2 regions of the Pseudoalteromonas sp. NH0006-46 genome follow, and region 2 is predicted to be linked to the other one. Evidence: predicted binding sites of a transcription regulator. Region 2 holds the regulator's gene; the other holds the start of a gene.
The links. Region 2 encodes FliA, which starts transcription of late flagellar genes. Its sites were predicted from a motif close to CTAAAGNTNNNNNNNNNNNNGCCGATA; they were not measured.

Region 1 (11,763 bases), on a different contig from region 2:
GAGTGGCTGCTGGGCAAGTGCTTAGAGGACTAGCAACATCAGCGATTGATGTATCAGATGGCTTACTTGCTGATTTAACACATATTCTTGAAATGTCGCAAGTTAATGCAGAAATAAATATTGAAAGTATCCCTACCTCAGAGGCAATGAAAGCAAGCCTTGATTTTAATAAGCAGTTACCGTTTATTTTGGGTTACGGCGATGACTACGAATTAATTTTTACTGTTCCAGATAACAACAAAGGTATGCTTGATTTAAAGTTAAACCAGTATGGTGTTGATATTACTTGCATTGGGCAAATAAAAAGTGGAGACGGTAAGATTGAGCTTTTACACAATGGTGAAATGTTTAGCTTTGAGCAGCATGGCTTTGAACATTTTACAAAGGAGCAGGTTTGAATAAAAACCGATTATTTAATTTAAAACGCCCGCACCAGTTTTTTGGATTAGGGTTTGGTACTGGTCTTGCCCCTAAAGCACCAGGCACATTTGGTACGTTTGCTGCGTTGCCATTTATATTTATAACTATGCATTATCCAATATGGTTGCAAATAGTGTTTGCTGTTGTGATCAGTGTGTTTGGTATATGGGCATGTGGTAAAACAGCCGACGATTTGGGTGTGCATGATCATCCCGCTATTGTATGGGATGAAGTCGCTGGCTACTACATCACCATGATAGGTGCAGCATTGAATTGGCAAACTTTATTAGTTGGCTTTTTACTATTCCGCTTTTTTGATATAGCAAAACCGGGCCCTATTCGAATGCTTGATAAGCGCGTGCATGGTGGTTTTGGTATTATGGCAGATGACGTGCTAGCGGGTATTTTTTCATTGATTTGTTTGCAAGCATTAATAAAAGCAGGTTTACTACCGTTTTAATGTTTATATTTAATTAGTTTAACTAGGTGGCAGCGTATGATGCGATTTTTACTGGTGTGTGTACTTATGTTGTGCGCAATGCCAAGTGGGGCTTCGATTACGGATTATGTCGTTAAACAATGGAATATTAAAGATGGTTTGCCATCGCAATCGCTAAAAAGCGTAGTGCAAGATCAGCAAGGCTACATATGGCTTGGAACGCAGTTTGGGTTAAGCCGCTTCGATGGTAATACGTTCACAAACTACAACACCCAAAATAGTTCTTTTTTACCGAGTAATGGCATTAATAAGCTTTTAATCGATTCGAACGGATTGCTGTGGGTGGGTACCAAAAGTGGGTTAGTTGTAATAAACCCAGCTACTTTTTCAGCACAAGCATTTAATATTAAAGGCCCTGTTAGAGATATTTTAGAAGATTCTAAAGGGGGCACGTGGATTGCCGCCAATGGGTTATATTATGTTGACCGTGGCCAAGTTAATTTACGTGGTCAATACAGTGGGACTTTGTCTACAGCAAATGCAACCGTTATAACTCAAATAGTGGGCTCAGTGAGCCAAATGGCACTTTCGCCGGAAGGCATTTGGCTTGTTAATGATCGTCACTTATTACGCTTAACTAAAAACTCCTCTGATTTTGCTAAGCTGCGTTTAGAGCTGACTGCAAAAATTTCTTTGCCCGAGCGTTTAGCTCAAACTATTGTTCATGATCTTGCTTTTTTAAATGGTAATTTATATTTAGCATCAGAGCTTGGCGCTTATTTTTTAGATTTAGACGATGAGCTAAGGCCTTTCCCATTACCTAATGCGAACAATTCTGCAGTATACAAATTTATGAGTGACAGCGATGGCGGCTTATGGATTTCTACATACGGGCGTTTATTGTTTAGAGATAAAGCGAGTCAATGGCAATGGGTAGAGCCTAGCCAGTTAGATCAAAGTATTTGGTTTGCTGATATTTTTAGAGATGATAAAAATAATATTTGGTTAGCCAGTTTTAGTGAAGGCCTATGGCTTGCTCACGAAGGGCGGGTCGAAAGACACGCGGCGGTTTCAAAAATGACCGAAGCTGTTATGGCGCTTAGCCAAGCGCCCGATGGCAAGTTATGGGTGGCCAATAAAAGTGGTGTTGGTTATTTTGATTTAAATAAAAGTTATATTAATTTAATTCCAAGCAGCCAATATGGCCGTGCTTCAGTACATGATTTGCAGTTTGATGGCGACCGCTTATACATTGCCACAGGGCGAGGTTTATTCGTTTACGAGAACGACACACTGTTTACTGTACCCGGGCGTGCACTGCGTGATAACCCTGTGTTTGCAATTAGTCGTTCAAGTAAAGGCGGGTTTTGGATAGGCACAGGCCGAGGTTTATATAGGCTTAATTTTGCAGGTTTAACTCCTTTTGCTTACAACGCGTTTTTAGGCAGTAAATTTATAACTTACGTGTTGGACAAAGAAAACTTTGGTGTTATTGGGACGAGTAAAGGCGCTTATTATTTTACTGACCGTGGTATTGAAAAAGTAGGGGATCAAACTTCGCTTGAAAGTGCATATATCACCAGTGTTTTGCATATTGATGGCGTGGGTATTTTAATTGGTTCACTTAATGATGGATTGTTTTACCGCAGCGCGCAGGGTCAATGGCGACAGCTTGATGCGGCAAATGGCTTGCCGTATGGTTCTATATTTAGCTTAGAATACGACGAAAAATTAAATAATGTTTGGGTAAGCACCATGAAAGGGGTTTACAGAATGCCAGCAGGGCAGTTTAAAACAGATATTCAAAGCTTAAAAGTAGAAGAGGTGATTTCGTCATTCGACCGACAGCTTGATGGCAAAGCAAACCAATGTTGTAGTGGATTGGGTCATGATGCGGTAGTCAGTATGGGTAACTCAATGTGGTATCCAAGCTTGCAGGGTGTTGTAGAAATACCTAAAAACGTAGAGTTGTTTGGTGTACTGTCGTTAAAGCCGACCATTGAAACAATTAACACACCTGAGCGAAGCCTCACAACAGCAGCGTTGGGTAATAAGCCAACTCTTGAAACCGACGAACGAGATATAACGCTTACTTATACGGCTATCGATTACTACGCGCCAAATAGTATTGAGTTTAGATATAAACTAAGTGGCTTAGATAGTGATTGGCGATATGCAAATACTCGTCGTGAGGCTATTTATACTAACTTACCTGCAGGGGCATTTCTGTTTCAGTTAGAAGCAAAACGCCAAGGGGAAGATTGGTCAAAGGCACAAAATGTAGAGTATGGCTTTATTGTGCCTGAGCGTTTTGATGAAACAATTTATTTTAGGTTGCTGATCACAAGTGGCTTTATTTTACTCCTTTATTTAGTATTTTGGGTGCTTAAGGCGCAAGAGCGCAGAAAACAAAAAGTGCTTGAAGGTTTAATTACAGAGCGGACTTTAGAGCTGCGCCAAGCAAATGATAAATTAGGGCAAGTTAATTCACAGCTTAAGCTCGTTAGTCACTCAGATGAGCTAACAGGCTTGCGTAGCCGTCGCTTTTTGTTTGATCAGCTACCAAAAGACATTGAACACTTTCAACGTAATTCGCAATCATTGCAGGCGCAGGGTAAATCACTGGTGCTTGTAATAATAAATTTTGATAACTTTAGCCGTATAAATGATGCCTTTGGTCCAATTGCAGGTGATAGCTGCTTGCAGCAAATGGCAGCTCTACTAAACTCGCGTACCCAAGGCTCTGATTATGTAGCGCGTTGGAGTGGTGATGAATTTTTACTACTATTACGTGACTTTAAATGCAATAAAATAGACAGTTACGCGTCAGAACTTTGTAAAGCGATTGCAGAGTATTCATTCCAACTACCTAACGGTAATATGACAAATATAACAGCCTCAATTGGGTGGTCTTTCTATCCATTACCATTACTCGGTGGCCAGGTAATTGGTTGGGAAACCTCTATTAATTTAGCTGATATTTCACTTCATCAAGTTAAAAAGCGCGGTGGTGATGGCGTAGCCCATATTACTTTTGACGAGCAGCTAGATGCATTTGAATTTGAGCAAAACTCTAATGTAGAGCAGCAGCTGAGTATGCTACAGCGAAATGGTTTAGCCGATATAAAAGTGTGGATGCGATAATACCTGACCAACATTGTTGATCAGGTATGGTGAGGTTAACTCTATTGATTAAGCCAAGCTGGTAATATTGCCACTGACTCAGGTGCTGTAAATGCAGTGCTTGCATCGGCGCTAACGTCGCCTCCGGCACTGCTTAAAATATTGTTAAAACGCATAACCACATTATTTGATTTTTCAGCTACGTATAAATCTGTCCCGGTATACATAATATCGACAGGGTTGCCCAGTAGGGTATTTGGACCGCTAATAGTGGTGCTTATGTTTACCAAACCCGACGCCATTGCTACGTTATTCAACACGTATATTTTGCCATCATCGGCAATTGCTGCGCTACCAACATCAGAGAGGATTAACGAGCCGCTTAGCGAGTCGTAGTCGATGCCATGTATATTGCTTGGCGCTTCTATTGCGGCTCCAGCATTTGCAGGTGTTATAAGCCTATCTTCAACGGCAATATTAGTATTACCAGCCATTAGCTTGCTTTTGACTTCGTCGAATACAGCAACGGTTCCATTTGTTAGTGCTACAAAAGCACGGTCAGTGCTTGCATCGTAATCAACATCCCAAGGGCGAGCGCCGTTTGCAAAAGTAAGTGTCATCAAAGGGGACGCATCCCCTGTAGTACACGTTGAAAATATTGAAATGCTCGGCGTATCTGCATTATTTTCTGCAACTAAAATCATACCGCTATCAGAAGCAACATCAAGACCTTTAGGAGATATAAGGCCTGTGTTCGCTCCAGTAATAATACTATCTTGGCTTGTATTATACGTTTGTCCATCTCGGTTTATTGCTACTTTATTTGAAATAACAATACCACCAATAGAAGTTGCACTGTTATCGAACGTTGTATAACTGTTTCCCGCTTTGTCGAAGGTCGTGCTTTCTATAGTTTGACTCGCGTTATAATTGCCAATTTCAGTATTAAGTTGTGAACTTAATCGACTAATTTGCCCAGTTGTTTCACCTGCAGTACCTGGGTTACTGCTTACAGCGACCCCTAAAAGCCCCATATTAGCAGTATCACTATCTGAAATGTCAGCCCTCTCATTTGGCATGCCCAGTTTAGTAATTGACTCAGGTTTAATCGTTGAGGTGACTAAATCAGGAGTAATATCGCCGCTTTCACCTGAAAATATATTGCTAAAGACAAGAACAGCGTCATTTGATTTTTCGGCTACACGCAAATCACTACCTTCAAGGCTAATATCAACGGGGTTACCAAGCATTGTTGCTGGGCCGGCAATACTTCGTGCAACGCTTACTAAACCCTCTGCGGTTGATGCATTATTGATTACAAATAACGATCCATCGGTTGCATCTGAGGCACTACCTACATCAGACAAAACAAGTTTATTAGTACTTGGGTCATAAACAATACCGTGGATATTTACAGATATTTGCGTACCATCATTATTGGCAGGGGTAATTGTGCGGCTTGGCATTGCGGCAAATTCACTATTAACAAAATTATCGTAAACGGCTACATCACCATTTGTAAGTGCTACATAAAGGCGGTCATTAGTTTCATCATAATCAACATCCCATGGTGCAGCCTCTGTAATGGTTATACCTAAAGGAGCTGCATTGCCGGCTGCTGTAGCACCAAAAGTCGTTACCTGCATTGCGCCAAAGTCAGCAATAAAAATAAGACCACTCTTTTGTGCTGTAGCAATTCCCTTAGGGTTTACTAGCGTTGTGTTAGCACCTGTTATTTCGCGATCTGTATTTGCAGCATAGCTGGCGCCGTCAGCACGGTTAGCAAGCTGACAGATAGTTTTAATACTGCCATTTTCATTGTCGCTTGCTTGTAATAAGTTACCTAGGCTATCAAAAGCGACGCCTTCGTTAGCTGTTGTATTAAAGGTTTTTAATTTAGAAGCACTTTGGTTAATTAAGTCAATGGTACCCGCGTTGGTTTCTCCATTGTTAGCCAAAATAAATGTTGCAGCTGCAAAACCTGGGTTGCCATTTTTACCGTCGGAACCATTTTGTCCATCAGTGCCTGCAATACCATCTACGCCGTTTTTACCATCGTCTGAGCTACAACCTGTAATGCCGATTAATACTGCAAGTGTTAAAGCTGAAAAACTAAGTTTTTGTTTCAATGTGTTTTTTTGTGCAGAGTAAGTTGTTAAATTAACGTTATTCATCATTTTTACCTTTTAAATATTCCATCAAATTTAGGTAAATAAAGGCTTGCTCGTAAAGCGTATACTAAGCAGCACTGATTATTTACATGTTAACCTCACTGCAATAACGGTTAAAAAGTTAAATTGGATGCAAAAAATAATAATAAAAACGAAAAAGGAGCCAATAGGCTCCTTTCTTTAAACAATTAGAATAATTAACTAAGCGGTAAATGACCTAATTGAACTTAAAATACCTTGCTGGCCTAAGCCCATTTCATCGTGCATTTCGTCTTGCGTGCCGTGCTTAATAAACTCATCAGGAATACCTAAGTTAAGTATTTTAACATTGGCCTGTTGGCTAGCTAAGTATTCGTTAACCGCAGAGCCTGCGCCTCCGGCAATGGCATTATCTTCAAGAGTAACTATGGTATCGTGATTTTTAATAATGTCGTTTAGCAGTGAAGTATCAAGCGGCTTTATAAAGCGCATATTAACAAGTGTTGCATTAAGTTCAGTTGCAGCAAGTTGTGCATTTTCAAGTAATGTTCCAAATGACAAAATGGCAATTTTTGAACCTTGTTTTACTGTATTTGCTTTACCAATTTCGAAAAGTTGCATATCGCTTTGAATCTCTGCCGTACCTGCACTTCCGCGAGGGTAACGAACAGCAACCGGACAATTAGCTTTGTAACCGGTGTATAACATTTGGCGGCATTCGTTAGTATCGCTAGGTGCCATAATAACCATATTAGGAATACAACGCATAAAACTTAGGTCGTATGCGCCTTGATGTGTTTCGCCATCGGCACCCACAATACCTGCTCGGTCTATGGCAAATAATACGGGTAAGTTTTGCAATGCAACATCGTGAATTAATTGATCGTACGCGCGTTGTAAAAAGCTGGAATATATAGCAACAACAGGCTTTAAGCCTTCACAAGCAAACCCCGCAGCTAGGGTGACGGCATGTTGTTCAGCAATTGCTACGTCAAAATACTTATCAGCATGCTCTTTTGAAAAGCGCACCATGCCCGAACCTTCACGCATAGCCGGTGTAATAGCCATTAATTTGTCGTCTTGCTCTGCCATGTCGCATAACCAGTCGCCAAATACTTTTGAAAAAGTAGGCGCGCCTGGTTTTGATTTTGGTAGACTTGATGTGCTGGGGTCAAATTTAGGTACGCCGTGATAGCCAATTGGATCTGCTTCAGCTGGCTTGTAACCTTTACCTTTTTGCGTTTTTATATGAAGAAGTTGTGGGCCTTTTAAATTACGCATATTACGTAATGTATCAACCAGCATGTTTACATCGTGCCCATCAATTGGGCCAATATAATTTAAGCCAAGTTCTTCAAAAAACGTACCTGGTATAACCATGCCTTTAAGGTGCTCTTCCATTCTGCTGGCAAGCTCTTTAACAGGCGGTACGCCAGACAGTAGTTTTTTACTCCCTTCGCGAATATTGGTGTAAAAGCTACCAGATAAAATACGTGCAAAATGATTGGTTAATGCGCCAACGTTTTCAGAAATCGACATTTCATTATCATTTAAAATAATAAGCATGTCTGATTTTACATCACCTAAGTGATTCATTGCTTCAAACGCCATGCCCGCAGTAATAGCGCCATCACCAATAACAGCGACAGTTTTGCGGCCAGCGCCTTCTTTTTGCGCCGCAATTGACATGCCTAATGCTGCAGAAATTGAAGTGCTTGAATGACCAACGCTAAATGTGTCGTAGTCACTTTCATCTCTAAACGGGAATGGGTGAAGGCCATTTTTTTGACGAATGGTGTGCATTAAATCACGCCGACCCGTTAAGATTTTATGCGGATAGGCTTGATGCCCAACATCCCATACTACACGATCTTCTGGTGTGTTATACACGTAATGAAGTGCAACTGTAAGCTCAACCGTGCCTAAACCAGACGCTAAATGACCGCTACTTTGCGATACAGAGTTAAGTAAATACTCACGTAGTTCATTGCTAAACTCGGGAAGTTTATTCTGCGCTAAGTCTCGTAATTGAGCTGGTTTGTCAACCAAGTTAAGTAATGGATACTTGCTACTATCAAGTGTCATGGCTTTTTTATATCCTTCGAGCACATTCGTTTTCAACTAGGAATGAATAACGAATGTTAAGTAATAATGTCAGTGCTATTTGCAATACGCTTAAGCTGCGACTAATGGTCACGTTCAATAAGGTAATTTGCTAGCGACGCAAGAAGCGTTGTATCTGCATCAATAAGTGCTAACGCTTCGTGGGCTTGTGTTATTAAATTTTGCGCCTTTTCTTTAGCGCCTAGCATACCTAATAACGCTGGGTATGTCGCTTTATTCGCTTCTATATCTGAGCCTTGTGGTTTACCTAATATATTGGTGTCACCTTCCACGTCTAAAATATCGTCGTGTACTTGAAATGCCAGCCCTATAGCATACCCAAAAATACTCAAGTTATCTAAAGTTTGTTCATCTGCGTTTTCACTGCACAGCGCACCTAGTGTTATAGCACAGTTAATTAGTGCACCGGTTTTTAACTTGTGGATGCGTTCAAGTTCTTGTACCGAAACAACTGTGTCAGTTGCGGCAATGTCTAAGCCTTGTCCCGCAACCATACCTTCAATACCTGATGCATGTGCAAGAGCAGCAATCATTTTTACTTGCGATTGCGATGAGCAATTAAAGTTGTGTGTGGCTATAAGTTCAAAGGCGAGAGTTTGCAATGCATCACCGGCTAAAATAGCTTGTGCTTCGCCATACACAATATGACAAGTAGGGTAGCCGCGGCGTAAATCATCATCATCCATAGCGGGCAGATCGTCATGTACTAAGGAGTAACTGTGAATGCATTCTATGGCTGCAGCTAAAATGTCTAAGTCACTTTTTTTAGCACCGAGCATTTCACCAACAGCGTAAACCAAAAAAGGGCGTAGCCTTTTACCACCATTAAATAAACTGTAATGAGTGGCTTCTTTTATGGTTTTATCGCTATCGAGCGGCTGTTCAAAGTAGCGGTTGAGTGTAGTGGCTACATCTATCTGAGCACGTTCAATATAGTCTTTTATGCTCACAACTATTCCATATCGTTATTAAAGTTTGTAAGTGCTGACTTTTCGCTATTGCCCATTAAAATAGATACTTTTTGTTCTGCTTGCTGTAGTTTTTCAGATGACGCTCCAGCGAGCGCGATACCACGCTCGAACTGCTTCAATGATTGTTCAAGCGATAAATCACCTTGTTCCATTTCACTAACAATTGTTGATAATTCTTCTAGTGCTTTTTCGAAACTTAAGTTTTCAGGTTTTTTAGTCGCCATCTTTATTTCAGCTTACATAATAAATTTAGGAGCCAATTTTAGGGGGAATGCTAAACTAGGTCAAAGGATGATATGAGTTTTTTACATTTAGGACGATTAATCGCGTGTTAGTTTGTGTTATTTATTAGGAAAACTCGATAATTAGGCTGTGTGCCTAACTTGATATAAAATAATAAATATAACTTTATATGTTTATTTACAAAAACGACTTAAGCAATTCAGTATGTTGCCGATAAGCAGTTAATAATAAAAAGTTTATGATAAGGCATTTAAACATGAAATCTCTGGAGGAAATGTGGATTTAGCAACCATAATAGGGATCCTAGGCGCAATTGGCTTAATCGTCATGTCTATGTTTATGAGTAGTAGCGGTGAAATGGGCATGTTTGCCGATGCACCTTCAAGTGTAATTGTATTTGGTGGCTCGCTATTTATTGTCTTATCAAACTTCACTATGTCTCAATTTTTAGGGATAGGTAAAGTGGTTGGTAAGGCATTCATGTTTAAAATTGAATCGCCTGAAGAGTTAATTGAAAAAGCAGTAGAGCTTGCAGATTCCGCTCGTAAAGGGGGGTTTTTAGCACTTGAAGAAGCTGAAATTCCAAACCCATTTATGCGTAAAGGCGTTGACATGCTTGTTGATGGGCATGACGCTGACGTTGTGCGCGCCACACTTCAAAAAGATATTTCCCTAACCACCACCCGTCATGAGCTCGGTGCTGGCTTATTTAAAGCACTTGCCGATATAGCTCCTGCAATGGGGATGATTGGTACATTAATAGGCTTAGTTGCCATGTTATCAAACATGGACGACCCTAAAGCTATCGGGCCTGCAATGGCCGTGGCACTATTGACCACTCTGTATGGTGCATTTTTAGCAAACGTTGTAGCAATTCCAATTCAGGTAAAACTCGAGCTGCGTAAAGACGAAGAGGCAATGAATCAGCGTTTAATTCTTGATGCTATTTTAGGGATTCAAGATGGTCAAAATCCGAAAGTGATAGAAGGTATTTTGAAAAATTACTTAGCTGAGTCTAAACGTAAAGTTGATACCGAGGAGTAGCCATGTCTGATGAAGAGTGCAAATGCCCCCCCCCAGGTTTACCTGCGTGGATGGGAACATTTGCTGATTTAATGTCGTTGTTGATGTGCTTTTTTGTACTATTATTGGCATTCTCAGAAATGGATGTACTTAAATTTAAACAAATAGCAGGCTCTATGAAGTTTGCTTTTGGTGTACAAAATAAAATTGAAGTTAAAGATATCCCAAAAGGGACATCAGTTATCGCCATGGAATTCACCCCAGGTAAACCAGAACCTACACCAATAGAAACCATTCAGCAGCAAACCGTTGAAATGACCCAGCAAATGCTAGAGTTTCAGGCCGGCGATGAAAGTTCTGCTGGCGGTAGACAAGAGCAGCGGGGTGATAAGCGCGGTGGTGAGTCTCGAAGCACATCGCAAGAACAATCATCTGAACAAGCAACATCTGCAGCAGATCAAGAACAAACAAATGAACTCGTTAAAAAAATAGCGCAGCAGTTAGAGAAGCAAATAATAGATGGTGCAATAGAGCTTGAGTCTTTGGGCCAGCAGATTATTATTCGTATTCGTGAGAATGGTTCGTTTCCTTCGGGCAGTGCTTTTTTACAGCCTAAGTTTAAACCCATTATTCAGGATATTGGTGTGCTTTTAAAAGACGTGCCAGGGGAAATTACTGTTTCAGGGCATACAGATGATTTCCAAGTATCGAATGAGTTATACGTTAATAACTGGGATTTGTCGTCTAAGCGCGCAGTGGCCGTTGCCAGCGAATTACAAACAGTTCAAGGATTTGATAAAACACGAATGATGGTCGTTGGCCGTGCGGAAACAAGGCCGCTAGTTCCTAACGATACCAATGAAGACAGACGCCGTAATCGCCGAGTTGAAATATCCATATTACAAGGCAAGGCAAAAGAATCTGATCCTATTGATGTAAGATAACTCTTTTAATTATAAAGCTGGGCTTAATTAGCAGCCCAGCTTATAAGCTTTACGAGTCACTACCACTTGATACTCATTAATGCAGACAATTCATTAAAAACTCTCCCTCTTTGAAATTGCTATGCTAGACTACTGTTTATATAACCAGTTGTAGGCGAGTGTATGAAACTCTACATTGCAGAAAAACCTTCACTTGGGCGTGCAATCGCTGATGCACTTCCAAAACCACACAAAAAACACGATGGTTACATTGAGGTCGCTAATGGTGATTGTGTTTCATGGTGTATTGGTCATTTGTTAGAACAAGCTGAGCCTGATGATTACGA
Region 2 (11,763 bases):
GCAACATCGCAAATACACGTGTTGCAAGAAACCGTTAGACACTTTAAGAAAGTGCAGTTAAGTGGTTGTATATTCACCAAATTAGACGAATCTTTAAGTTTAGGTGAGATTATTAGTATTGCGATTCAAAATCGCCTTCCAATAGGGTATCTTACTAACGGTCAACGAGTACCAGAAGATATTCGAGTTGCAAATGCTGAAAAACTAGTTAAAAAGGCTGAGCAACTCTATTTAAAAAGAGCAAAAGCACAACATTCAAGGCACCAAGCAGTGGCGCCAAGCACAGTAGGGATGTATGATTAACACAGTATTAGATCAAGCAAGTGGCCTGCGCAAAATGAGTCAAAACAATAACAACGGCGTAAAAGTTATCGCTGTCACTGGCGGTAAAGGTGGAGTAGGAAAAACAAATGTTTCTCTTAATACTGCAATTGCATTAGGCCAGCAAGGTAACAGAGTATTGGTTCTTGATGCCGATTTAGGCTTAGCAAACTGTGACGTTATGCTAGGGCTGCGTGTTGAACGTAACTTATCACATGTTTTATCTGGTGAATGCGAACTTGATGAAATTCTAGTTGAAGGCCCCGCAGGTATTAAAATTGTACCCGCGACGTCGGGTTCTCAAAGCATGGTTGAATTGTCGCCTTCAGAGCATGCGGGACTTATCAGAGCTTTTAGCGAATTAAATACAGAATTTGATATTTTAATTGTAGATACTGCAGCAGGTATTTCTGACATGGTGCTGAGTTTTTCCCGCGCAGCACAAGATGTCATGGTTGTTGTATGCGACGAGCCCACATCAATAACAGATGCCTACGCGCTGATAAAAGTATTGAGCCGTGAGCATGGTGTATATAAATTTAAAATTGTTGCAAATATGGTCCGCAGCATGCGTGAAGGGCAAGAGCTATTTGCTAAACTTTCCAAAGTAACCGATCGTTTTTTAGATGTATCAATGGACTTGGTTGCAACGGTTCCCTACGACGAAAATATGCGTAAGGCAACACGCCGTCAAAAAGTTATTGTAGAACTTTTTCCAAATTCGCCTGCGGCACTGGCGTTTCAAGCGCTAGCAACAAAAGCAGTTAAATGGCCAATACCTAACCAACCATCGGGTCATCTGGAGTTTTTCATAGAGAAACTAGTAAACGGCTAATTATGACAACATTGGTGAATAAAGTTATGGGATATCAATCAGCACAAAATTTAAATGTGATTGTTGAAAAACATGCATCACTCGTCAAAAAAGTGGCATGTCACCTTATAGCGCGTTTACCTGCCAGCGTTCAGCTGGACGATTTAATACAATCAGGCATGATTGGCCTGATTGAAGCTTCTAAGAGCTTTGATGCAACCAAAGGCGCCAGCTTTGAAACTTTTGCAGGGATTCGTATTCGTGGCGCAATGCTTGACGAAATGCGACGCGGCGATTGGGCACCCCGTTCAGTGCATCGCAAAAGCCGTTTGGTGGCTGAAACAATTGCTTTTTTAGAAAAAAGCTTAAGCCGTGAGCCTACAGATATAGAAGTTGCTGAAAAACTTGAAATTTCGTTAAATGAGTACCATCATATCTTAAACGATGTAAATGCAAGTAAAGTACTCGGTATAGAAGACCTTGGTGTCGACGAGGATGTCATCAGTCCAGTTGATCAAGATTTAGCGCTAGACAAACCGTTTAATAACGTTAAAAATGAGCGGTTTAATGAGTCTTTGTTAGGTGCGGTAAAATCTTTGCCAGAACGAGATGCAATGGTGCTTTCTTTGTACTATAACGATGAAATGAATTTAAAAGAAATAGGGCATATACTCGATGTAAGCGAATCGCGTGTAAGTCAAATACATGGTCAGGCGATGATTAAGCTCAAAGCTAAAATCAATGACTGGATAAATTAGTAGTAAGTAAACAAGGTTAAGACCTCACTGGGGGATGTTTTGGATAAAAACATGAAAATTCTGGTTGTTGACGATTTTTCAACAATGAGACGTATTATTAAAAATCTGTTACGTGACTTAGGTTTCACTAATGTTCAAGAAGCAGACGATGGGTCAACCGCTTTGCCAATGCTACAAAATCAAGTATTTGATTTTGTTGTTACCGATTGGAATATGCCAGGAATGCAGGGTATAGACCTATTAAGAGCAATACGTGCGGATGATAAGCTTAAACACATTCCGGTATTGATGGTAACGGCTGAAGCTAAAAAAGAACAAATTATAGCGGCAGCACAGGCAGGTGTTAATGGTTACATTGTTAAGCCATTTACTGCTGGAACACTCAAAACTAAATTAGAAAAAGTATTTGAACGTTTAGGCTAATGATAGGGGGAGAGGCTTATGTCAGCACTTGCTGCGCCTCAAATAACTTTAGAACAAGCTCGTCAGCTCGTTGTTTATCTAGAAAACGGTGAGCAAGACAAAGCCAATCAGTTAATTTTAGATACTGCTTCTAAGGAGCAATCTGAAATATTTGCTGAAGTTGGAAAGTTAACCCGTCAATTGCATGAAGCTTTAAAAAGCTTCGAGCTAGACACTCGCTTAACTGACTTAACTACCGATGCGATTCCAGATGCAAAAAAACGGCTTAATTATGTTATAGAAATGACAGAAAATGCCGCAAATAAAACAATGGATGCTGTTGAGGCTAGCCTACCAATTGCTCAGCAGTTGGCGGATGAGATATCTCATATCAAACCGACATGGGATCGCCTAATGAATCGAGAGATTGAGTTAGGAGAGTTTAAATCGTTATGCCACAGCATTGATAAGTTTATGAACAAATCTCATCATAAAACCGATGAGCTGCAAAGTTTGATGACAAATGTACTTATGGCGCAAGACTATCAAGATTTAACCGGGCAAGTTATTCGCCGGGTTATTGAGCTTGTTAGAGAAGTCGAAGAAAGCTTGATCCATCTTTTGACTGCCTTTGCTGATCAAAACGACGGTAAAGCCGAAAAAATAGAACAACAAAAAACAAATGAACCATTAGACGAACAAACTTTAGCAGGTCCAGAAGGCCCTATTATTGATAAAGAATCACGTAATGATGTTGTATCTGATCAAGATGAAGTCGATGATCTTTTATCAAGTTTGGGCTTCTAAGAGGAGAGTAACTGCATGTTTGAAGTCGATGAAGATATTTTACAAGACTTTCTTGTAGAGGCAGGAGAAATCCTAGAGCTTTTATCTGAACAGTTAGTTGAGCTGGAAAACAATCCAGAAGACACCGAATTACTCAATGCCATATTTAGAGGGTTTCACACTGTAAAAGGTGGTGCTGGGTTTTTAGCCATGACGGAGTTAGTTGACGCATGTCATGGTGCAGAAAATGTATTCGATTTACTCAGACAGGGTGTACGAACAGTTAACTCTGAGTTAATGGATGTGATTTTGCAGGCACTCGACACTATTAACGAGATGTTTGCTACCATTCAAAACCGCGATAAACCTGAGCCTGCCGATCCCGAACTACTTGAAGTTCTTCACAAACTGGGCTTGCCTCCAACAGAGGAAGAGCTTGCTGGTGAATCTCCATTTGACACGGTAGATGAGCCTCAACATGAAGCTTTAGAAACGCCTGCGGCAGAAGAAACTTCATCAGCAGATGAAGAAGACCCATTTGCCTTTGATGAGTTATTTAGCGGCGGTTCAGCTGCGCAAAGCGATGAAGAAACTCAGATAGATGAAATAACAGAAGATGAATTCGAAAACCTACTCGACGAGCTACACGGGAAAGGTCAAAGCCCAATAGCTGAAAGTTCGCCAAGTAGCAGTGATGTCAGTGGAGACATTACAGATGATGAGTTTGATAATCTACTTGATGAACTCCATGGCGTTGGAAGCTTTGGCGCTGTTGCCGCTAGTGAGCCTGCAAAAGAGCAACCAGCAAGTAATAATCCAGTAGAAAATACTGCAACGGCATCAACAAATACATCGGCAAGTAATACTAGCGATGATGAAATTAGTGATGATGAATTTGAGGCTTTACTAGATGAACTTCATGGTACTGGCGCTCCTAAATCAATAGAGAGTCCTGCAGTTTCAGAGTCTAAGCCAGCGGCAAAACCCGCGGCTAAGGTAAGTGAGCCTGTTAAAAAGCCTGAACCCGTAAAAGCTGCTGCGCCAAAACCAGTGCAAAAGCCTGCAGAAAAACCAGCAGCAAAAGCAGCGCCTGCTCCAGCGCCTGCAGCTGTGAAAAAACCAGCTCCTCCTCAAGCCGAGACAACAGTCCGAGTTGACACAAAACGCCTAGACCAAATAATGAATATGGTGGGTGAGCTTGTACTTGTTCGTAACAGGTTGGTAAGTTTAGCAACAAACTCAGAAAGTGAAGCAATGGGTAAAGCCATTTCTAACTTAGATGTTGTGACGGCTGATATCCAAGGCGCAGTAATGCAAACGCGAATGCAGCCAATTAAAAAGGTATTTGGCCGCTTCCCTCGAGTTGTTCGTGACTTAGCACGAAGCTTAAATAAAGATATTAGTTTACAGCTTGTTGGTGAAGAAACTGATTTAGATAAAAACTTGGTTGAGGCACTTGCAGATCCACTTGTTCACTTAGTTAGAAACTCAGTTGACCACGGAATAGAGATGCCAGCAGCTCGTGAAGCAGCTGGCAAACCTAGAACGGGTAATGTCACGCTTTCAGCTTCGCAAGAAGGCGACCATATCTTGTTAACTATCAAAGATGATGGTGCGGGTATGGATGCTGAGAAGCTCAAAAAAATTGCAATCAGTAAAGGCGTTTTAGATCACGATCAAGCGAGCCGTTTATCAGATACCGAAGCGTACAATTTAATATTTGCACCAGGATTTTCTACTAAGGAAGAGATCTCTGATATTTCAGGGCGTGGTGTGGGTATGGATGTTGTAAAAACTAAAATCACTCAACTCAATGGCTCAGTGAGTATTCAGTCAGAGCTAGGTGTTGGTACAATTTTAGAAATTAAAGTACCGCTAACACTTGCCATATTACCTACCTTAATGGTTGTAGTTGGTGAACAAACATTTGCACTACCATTGGCTGGTGTTAGTGAAATATTCCACTTAGATTTAACCAAAACAAATGTAGTTGATGGTCAACTAACGATCATTGTACGTAAAAAAGCAATACCGCTGTTTTATCTTGAGCATTGGTTAGTTAAAGGAGCAGATCGTACTCAGCGCAAAGCTCAAGGCCATGTTGTTATTGTTCAAATAGGTACTCAGCAGGTTGGTTTTGTCGTTGACTCCTTAATAGGACAAGAAGAAGTTGTGATAAAGCCTCTTGATGCACTTCTTCAAGGCACTCCTGGTATGGCAGGTGCAACTATTACGTCAGATGGTGGAATTGCACTTATTTTAGATGTTCCCAATATGTTAAAACACTACGCAGGCTAAATCATAAAGCAGGCACACAATTAAGTGTGCCTACATAGAAATTTAATAAGAGAGCTAAATGGCCGTAAAAGTTTTAGTTGTTGACGATTCAAGCTTTTTTCGTCGTAGAGTAAGCGAAATTCTTGAGCAAGACAGCGACATACAAGTAATTGGATTTGCCATAAATGGCAGAGAAGCTGTTGAAAAAACGGCCCAACTGCGTCCTGATATGATCACAATGGATGTAGAAATGCCAGTGCTTGATGGTATTAGCGCGGTTAAAGAAATAATGGCCAGCAATCCTACACCAATTTTAATGTTTTCTTCATTGACCCGTGCTGGCGCAACAGCCACACTCGATGCTCTTGATGCGGGGGCGATGGACTTTTTGCCTAAAAAGTTTGAAGACATAGCACGTAATAATGAAGATGCCATAAAGCTTCTCCAAGCTAAAGTTAAAGAAATTGGCAATAGACGCATTCCCAGAACTTTTAAGCCAGTGTCGTATTCTAAACCCGCAACACGTGCGGTACCTCAAAGAAGTAGCACATCTTCCATCAGGCAACCGGATAGAAGTTTTCAGCGTTCAACCCCTGAACCATCATTAACCAAAACACAGAGCTCACTTCCTTCTCGTGCCAGTGGAAAGCAATATAGATTAGTCGCAATTGGTACGTCTACGGGTGGCCCAGTTGCTTTACAAAATGTGCTAACGCAATTACCAGCTAATTTCCCGCATCCTATTTTACTCATTCAGCATATGCCCGCTGCTTTTACACCGGCATTTGCAGCTCGCTTAAATGGTTTGTGCAAAATAAAAGTAAAAGAGGCACAACAAGGTGATCGGTTAGACCCAGGAACTGCTTATTTAGCGCCGGGCGGTCAACAAATGATGGTTGAAGGACGAGGTGGTTCAAAAACATTGCGTGTTTTTGAAGATAATAGCGAGCGAATTACTTATAAGCCTAGCGTCGATGTAACGTTTGCAAGTGTAGCTAAGGCTTTTCAAGGCGATGTATTAGCAATTATTTTAACTGGCATGGGCGCCGATGGTCGAGATGGTGCGAGAATGTTAAAACAAACTGGGGCTACTATTTGGGCACAAGACGAAAAAAGCTGTGTTGTTTATGGTATGCCACAAGCTGTTGCTAATGCGGGACTTTCAAGTGAGAGTTTAGCGCTGGATGATATTGCAACGCGGATAAAAAGTGAAACCGGTTGTGGATAAGCTCTCCGTACTTGGGTTAATAGTTGCACTAAGTGCTATAGCAATAGGCTATCATCTAGAAGGTGGTGTGATTGCAGCGCTTTTTAATGGTCCGGCACTCATTATCGTACTAGGTGGTACTTTAGGTGCTGTCATGCTTCAAACATCTGCCAGTACTTTTAAAAAAATGCTTAGAATGAGTCACTGGGTATTTGTTACGCCAAGCTATGATATTGATGATGCGATTGAACAGGTTAAACGTTGGTCGCATAAAGCGAGACAAGAGGGCTATTTAGCACTAGAGGATGAGGCATTAACGCATTCAGATGTTTATGCCGCAAAGGGGCTCAGCCTGTTAGTTGATGGTGGTTCAGAACAAAAACTCAGAGATACACTTGAGATAGACTTATTGTTAGAACGTGAACGCTTACTTGAAGCGGCTCGGGTTTACGAAGCAATGGGCGGCTATAGTCCTACCATAGGTATTTTAGGGGCCGTTCTTGGACTTATTCAAGCAATGTCTTTTATTACTGACCCCCAATTACTAGGTGCTGGAGTTGCTACTGCCTTTATTGCTACGATATACGGCGTGGGGTTGGCTAATTTATTATTTTTACCCATGGCAAATAAGCTTAAGCAACGTGTAGAAGAAAAGATGCTTTACCACGAAATGCTTGCTGAAGGTATCATTGCAATTAGCGATGGCCAAAGCCCTATGAATATAGAGTTAAAGCTTGAAGCTTACCGTGTTGAGCGGCCAAACCTAGTGGACGCATAAAATGATGCGTCGACGTTTGGGTCGCTCGGCCCAAAAAAGTCAGCACACAGAACGCTGGTTGGTGTCGTATGCTGACTACATGACCATCATGTTTGCTTTTTTTGTTGTAATGTATGCTATTGCAATAAACAAAGAGGAAAACTTTCAAATTCTATCGGATTCTTTAGAGCAAGTGTTTGATAAATCAGCACGTATTTATTCTCAGCAAGGGACGGGGGTAGAGGGTACCGGAATACTCACCGATAGAGTCACGCCTGAGAAAGAATTACTCTATGGTGAAAGTATAAACAAAGAAGAGCAAGGCCCCGAGTTACTCGATGGCCAAAGTGATACGAGCAATATCCAGCAAAAATATTTAGGAAAACCGCTCGATAGTTTATTAACAAAGCTTCAATCTGCGCTTATTGACGAGATTCGTGATGGTGAGGCTAACCTAGAATTACATCAAGATTGGCTAATTATCGAGCTGAGTTCAGGTATGTTGTTTTCTAGCGGTAGTGCTGTTGCACATTCTCGAGCAAAACAAGTCGTTAAAATAGTTAAAGATATTATTGAACCGGTAGATAACTATATACGGGTTCGCGGTTATACAGATGATGAAACTATTCGAAATGAAATATTTCGCTCTAATTGGGAATTATCTGTAGCTCGGGCGACTTCTGTTTTAGTTGAGCTTGAATCATTAGGAATAAATTCAGCCAGAATGGCCATTGAAGGGTATGGACAGTATTCACCTTTTGCTGAAAATAATACAGAAGAGGGGCGCGCTGAAAATCGCAAAGTGGTTATCGCTTTATCTAAATATGGATTGCCTAATGAAGTAAATAAACTGGCTGAAGAACAAGCAGCTGAGATTAAAGAGCCAGAGCCAGAAGTAGAGTTGCCGTCAGACGATGACACAATAAAAATTATTCGTTTACCACATGGTGGCATACGTATTACTACACGTAATTAAAAAGTAACTGGGATGTAATGTGAAGATTTGGACTGTAGCAAACCAAAAAGGGGGGGTTGGTAAAACAACTACTGCGGTCAGTCTTGCTGGAATTTTAGCATTACAAGGTAAGCGAGTTTTACTCATTGATACTGACCCGCATGCTTCTTTGACCTATTACTTTGGTATTGATTCAGAAGATTTAGAAGTCAGTGTTTACGATATTTTTGCTCGCGGAACCAGTATGCAGAGCGAGGAAATACTTCAAGCACTGTGTCCTTCTACACTTGAAAACTTGGATATTTTGCCGGCTACCATGGCTATTGCTACGCTTGATCGAAGTATGGGCAATAAAACAGGCATGGGGTTAATATTGAAAAAGTCGCTTGCAAAAATAAGCGAACATTACGACTATGCTATTTTAGATTGCCCACCTGTTTTAGGTGTATTGATGGTTAATGCATTAGCTGCCAGTGAGCGAATTTTAGTGCCTGTACAAACAGAGTTTCTTGCACTTAAAGGCCTTGATAGGATGATGCGCACAATGGAGTTAATGCAGAGCTCACAGGCGAAAAGTTATGAATATACTATAATACCTACAATGTACGATAAACGTACAAAGGCATCGCTTGAGGCTTATAAAACTTTACAAGAAACGTACGGTGATAAAGTTTGGCCTGGTGTTATTCCCGTTGATACAAAATTAAGAGACGCAAGTTTGGCTCAAAAGGTACCAATAGAATTTTGCCCTCGTTCTCGTGGTGTATTTGCTTATAAAGCATTATTAGAATATTTAATTGAACAAGGTTAATGAATGAGTAAGCAATTATTTGCTAATGAAAAAGTAATGACTCAGTATTTAGGTGCCTTGCTTTGTGAAGAGGAGCTTGTGAGTGATTTAGAGCCCGTAGCAAAGCTTTTAGAAAATATACCGGATGATTCACATGATTTAACTGCGGACCCTAAACTTAAAAAACCGGATGTTGAAGTAAAAACAGAATTAAGCACTCAATTACCTGTAGTAAAAAATAAGCAAGACGTTAAAGAGACAAAAACGGTTGTTGAAGATAATATTGATTCGCCAAAAGAGGTAACAAGTACAAGTGTTGATTTAGCTGAAGAGGCAAAGCCAAAGCTCTCAAATAACAGTGAATCAGATTACTTTGATGGCGAATTTCAAGCATTATTTTTCGAAGTTGCAGGGCTTACGTTGGCTGTGCCACTCAAAGCTTTAGGCGGTATACACCAATTAGGTGAAGTAAATCACTTGTTTGGTAAGCCAAAATGGTTTAAAGGCGTTATGCTAAACCGAGATGAAAAATTAAATGTTGTTGATACTGCGCGATGGGTAATGCCAGAAAAATACGACGAAAAACTTGAAGCATCATTAGACTATCAATATTTAATCACCTTGGGTGATAGCCAGTGGGGATTATTAGCAGAAAAGTTAATAAATAACATTACATTGACAAAAGAAGATGTAAAATGGCGTACCGATCAAAGTAAGCGCCCATGGCTTGCTGGGGTTATTAAAGAAAAAATGTGTGCTTTAATAGATGTAGATAATTTAAATACATTATTAGAAGAAGGCTTAGATAGCCGTCAGTAGTAATGACCATTATGGGGTAACAGCATGAACCAAGAGAAATTACTGTCAGCAAATAAAAATGCGGATAATAATGATGAAATATTACAATGGGTTACATTCAAGTTAGAAGAGGAAACCTACGGTGTAAACGTAATGCAGGTGCAAGAAATACTGCGTTACACTGAAATTGCTCCTGTACCCGGTGCACCTTCTTATGTAATAGGCATTATTAACTTGCGTGGTAACGTGGTAACCGTTATTGATACACGCGCTCGATTTGGTTTGTCGGCAGCCGATGCTACTGATAACTCGCGTATTTTAATTATTGAAGCAGAAGAGCAGGTTATTGGTATTCTAGCCGATAGCGTATCTGAAGTTGTTTATCTGCGTAGCTCTGAGATTGACAGTGCACCAAATGTAGGTACGGAAGAAAGTGCTAAATTTATACAAGGTGTGTGTAATCGAGATAACGAGCTTCTTATATTGGTTGATCTAAATAAATTACTTAGTGATGATGAATGGGACGAGTTAAGCGATTTATAAGCTTTACCAGATAAACTATGCTGTTACTTAGTATTGCTATAAGCGCGTTAGCGATAGGATTAATATCGTTAACGCTTATTATGGCACTTAAAAATAAACACACCAGTGATGCAGGTGATTTGCATCAAAAGCTTAAAGAGTGTGCAGAGCAGATTCATATTCTCAGAAGCGAAGCTGCAGAGCTAAGAACAGGTTTACTTAGTATAGGTAAGCGAGTTCTTGAAGTTGAACAACAAAACCAAGATTTGATACAGCAGCAGTCAGCTCAAAAGTACGATGATCCTGATGCTAAAATTTATTCTCGTGCTGTAAAAATGGTTGAATTGGGAGCTGACTTAGACGAGGTGATACGCGAGTGCGAGTTACCCAGAGCGGAAGCTGAGTTACTGTTTTCATTACACAAAAAAAAAGGCGCTTAGCGCCTTTTTTGCACACATAACACAACACTTTAATATTAAAAGCTATACTTTACACCAAACATAGCAACCACAGGATCAAGTTCTACAGTTGATGTTAATGCCTTTGAACCATTAGCATATACTGTTGCATCTGTATCGATATCCATCATAGAAACCATAGCGTGTAGTCCCCAATTATCATCAATTTTGTAATTAGCGCCTACTTGTACTAACAAGCCAAAAGAATCATCAAGCTCAACTTCTACATCGTCCGTACCAAGTGTTGCTTTAAGTGCTTGTGAAGGTTGTTCGTCGAAAAAGGTTGTATAGTTTACGCCAACACCTATGAATGGTCTAAGCTGATAGCTTGTATCTAAAAAGTGGTATTGTGCTACCAGTGAAGGTGGAAGGTGTTTAATATTGGCAATTTTATTACCAGCTAAGCCACCTGTTCCATTCACATCGTGAGAAAACGGTGTTGCAGCAATCAATTCTAATACCCATGTATCATTAAAAGCATAATCTAAGGTAATACCCAATTGGGTATTTGAGTCACCTTTTAGGCCCAATGAAGGAGCTTCGTTAATTGCTGATCCGCTATTGTCTGGGTTTACATTAATAGCACCTACATTAACGCTGAAGTCTGCGTTTGCAGCCGGAGAAAGTGCTAATAAAGAGGTGAATATTGCAATGCTAATTTTAGTTTTCATGTTGTTCTCCAAGAACTACTTTTTGATTGGCGCTATTATTGCGTTTAACAAATATGAAAAACCTGTGCTAGATCAAAGTTTCAGAAATGATTGAACATTGAAAAGTGTTTTATTGATTTAGATTAATTTTAACGCTGTTTTGTAACTGCAATGATTGACAATTTTTGTAATTAATAATCATCAGAATGTATAAATGCTGACATCTCTTAGTCATACTCTCACTATTTAATAATGCCTTACTTAGTAA

Region 1: pomA (flagellar motor protein PomA) is a predicted target of FliA. The motif match lies at 9,660-9,686, and genes of this name have one in related genera.

What each region holds. Positions count from the first base shown of each region.
Region 1 is NZ_BAAJML010000002.1:634,693-646,455, forward strand. It holds gene thiL (thiamine-phosphate kinase) at 1-398, shown strand, start outside; gene AC27I2_RS07755 (phosphatidylglycerophosphatase A family protein) at 395-880, shown strand; gene AC27I2_RS07760 (ligand-binding sensor domain-containing diguanylate cyclase) at 917-4,003, shown strand; gene AC27I2_RS07765 (hypothetical protein) at 4,045-6,156, opposite strand; gene dxs (1-deoxy-D-xylulose-5-phosphate synthase) at 6,355-8,217, opposite strand; gene ispA ((2E,6E)-farnesyl diphosphate synthase) at 8,319-9,206, opposite strand; gene AC27I2_RS07780 (exodeoxyribonuclease VII small subunit) at 9,209-9,451, opposite strand; gene pomA (flagellar motor protein PomA) at 9,747-10,514, shown strand; gene AC27I2_RS07790 (flagellar motor protein MotB) at 10,517-11,437, shown strand; gene AC27I2_RS07795 (DNA topoisomerase III) at 11,600-11,763, shown strand, end outside.
Region 2 is NZ_BAAJML010000001.1:667,713-679,475, forward strand. It holds gene flhF (flagellar biosynthesis GTPase FlhF) at 1-303, shown strand, start outside; gene AC27I2_RS03040 (MinD/ParA family ATP-binding protein) at 296-1,156, shown strand; gene AC27I2_RS03045 (RNA polymerase sigma factor FliA) at 1,183-1,893, shown strand; gene cheY (chemotaxis response regulator CheY) at 1,933-2,316, shown strand; gene AC27I2_RS03055 (protein phosphatase CheZ) at 2,335-3,102, shown strand; gene AC27I2_RS03060 (chemotaxis protein CheA) at 3,118-5,379, shown strand; gene AC27I2_RS03065 (protein-glutamate methylesterase/protein-glutamine glutaminase) at 5,438-6,586, shown strand; gene AC27I2_RS03070 (flagellar motor protein) at 6,579-7,343, shown strand; gene AC27I2_RS03075 (flagellar motor protein MotB) at 7,345-8,298, shown strand; gene AC27I2_RS03080 (ParA family protein) at 8,318-9,088, shown strand; gene AC27I2_RS03085 (chemotaxis protein CheW) at 9,092-9,886, shown strand; gene AC27I2_RS03090 (chemotaxis protein CheW) at 9,911-10,408, shown strand; gene AC27I2_RS03095 (DUF2802 domain-containing protein) at 10,426-10,827, shown strand; gene AC27I2_RS03100 (OmpW/AlkL family protein) at 10,863-11,516, opposite strand.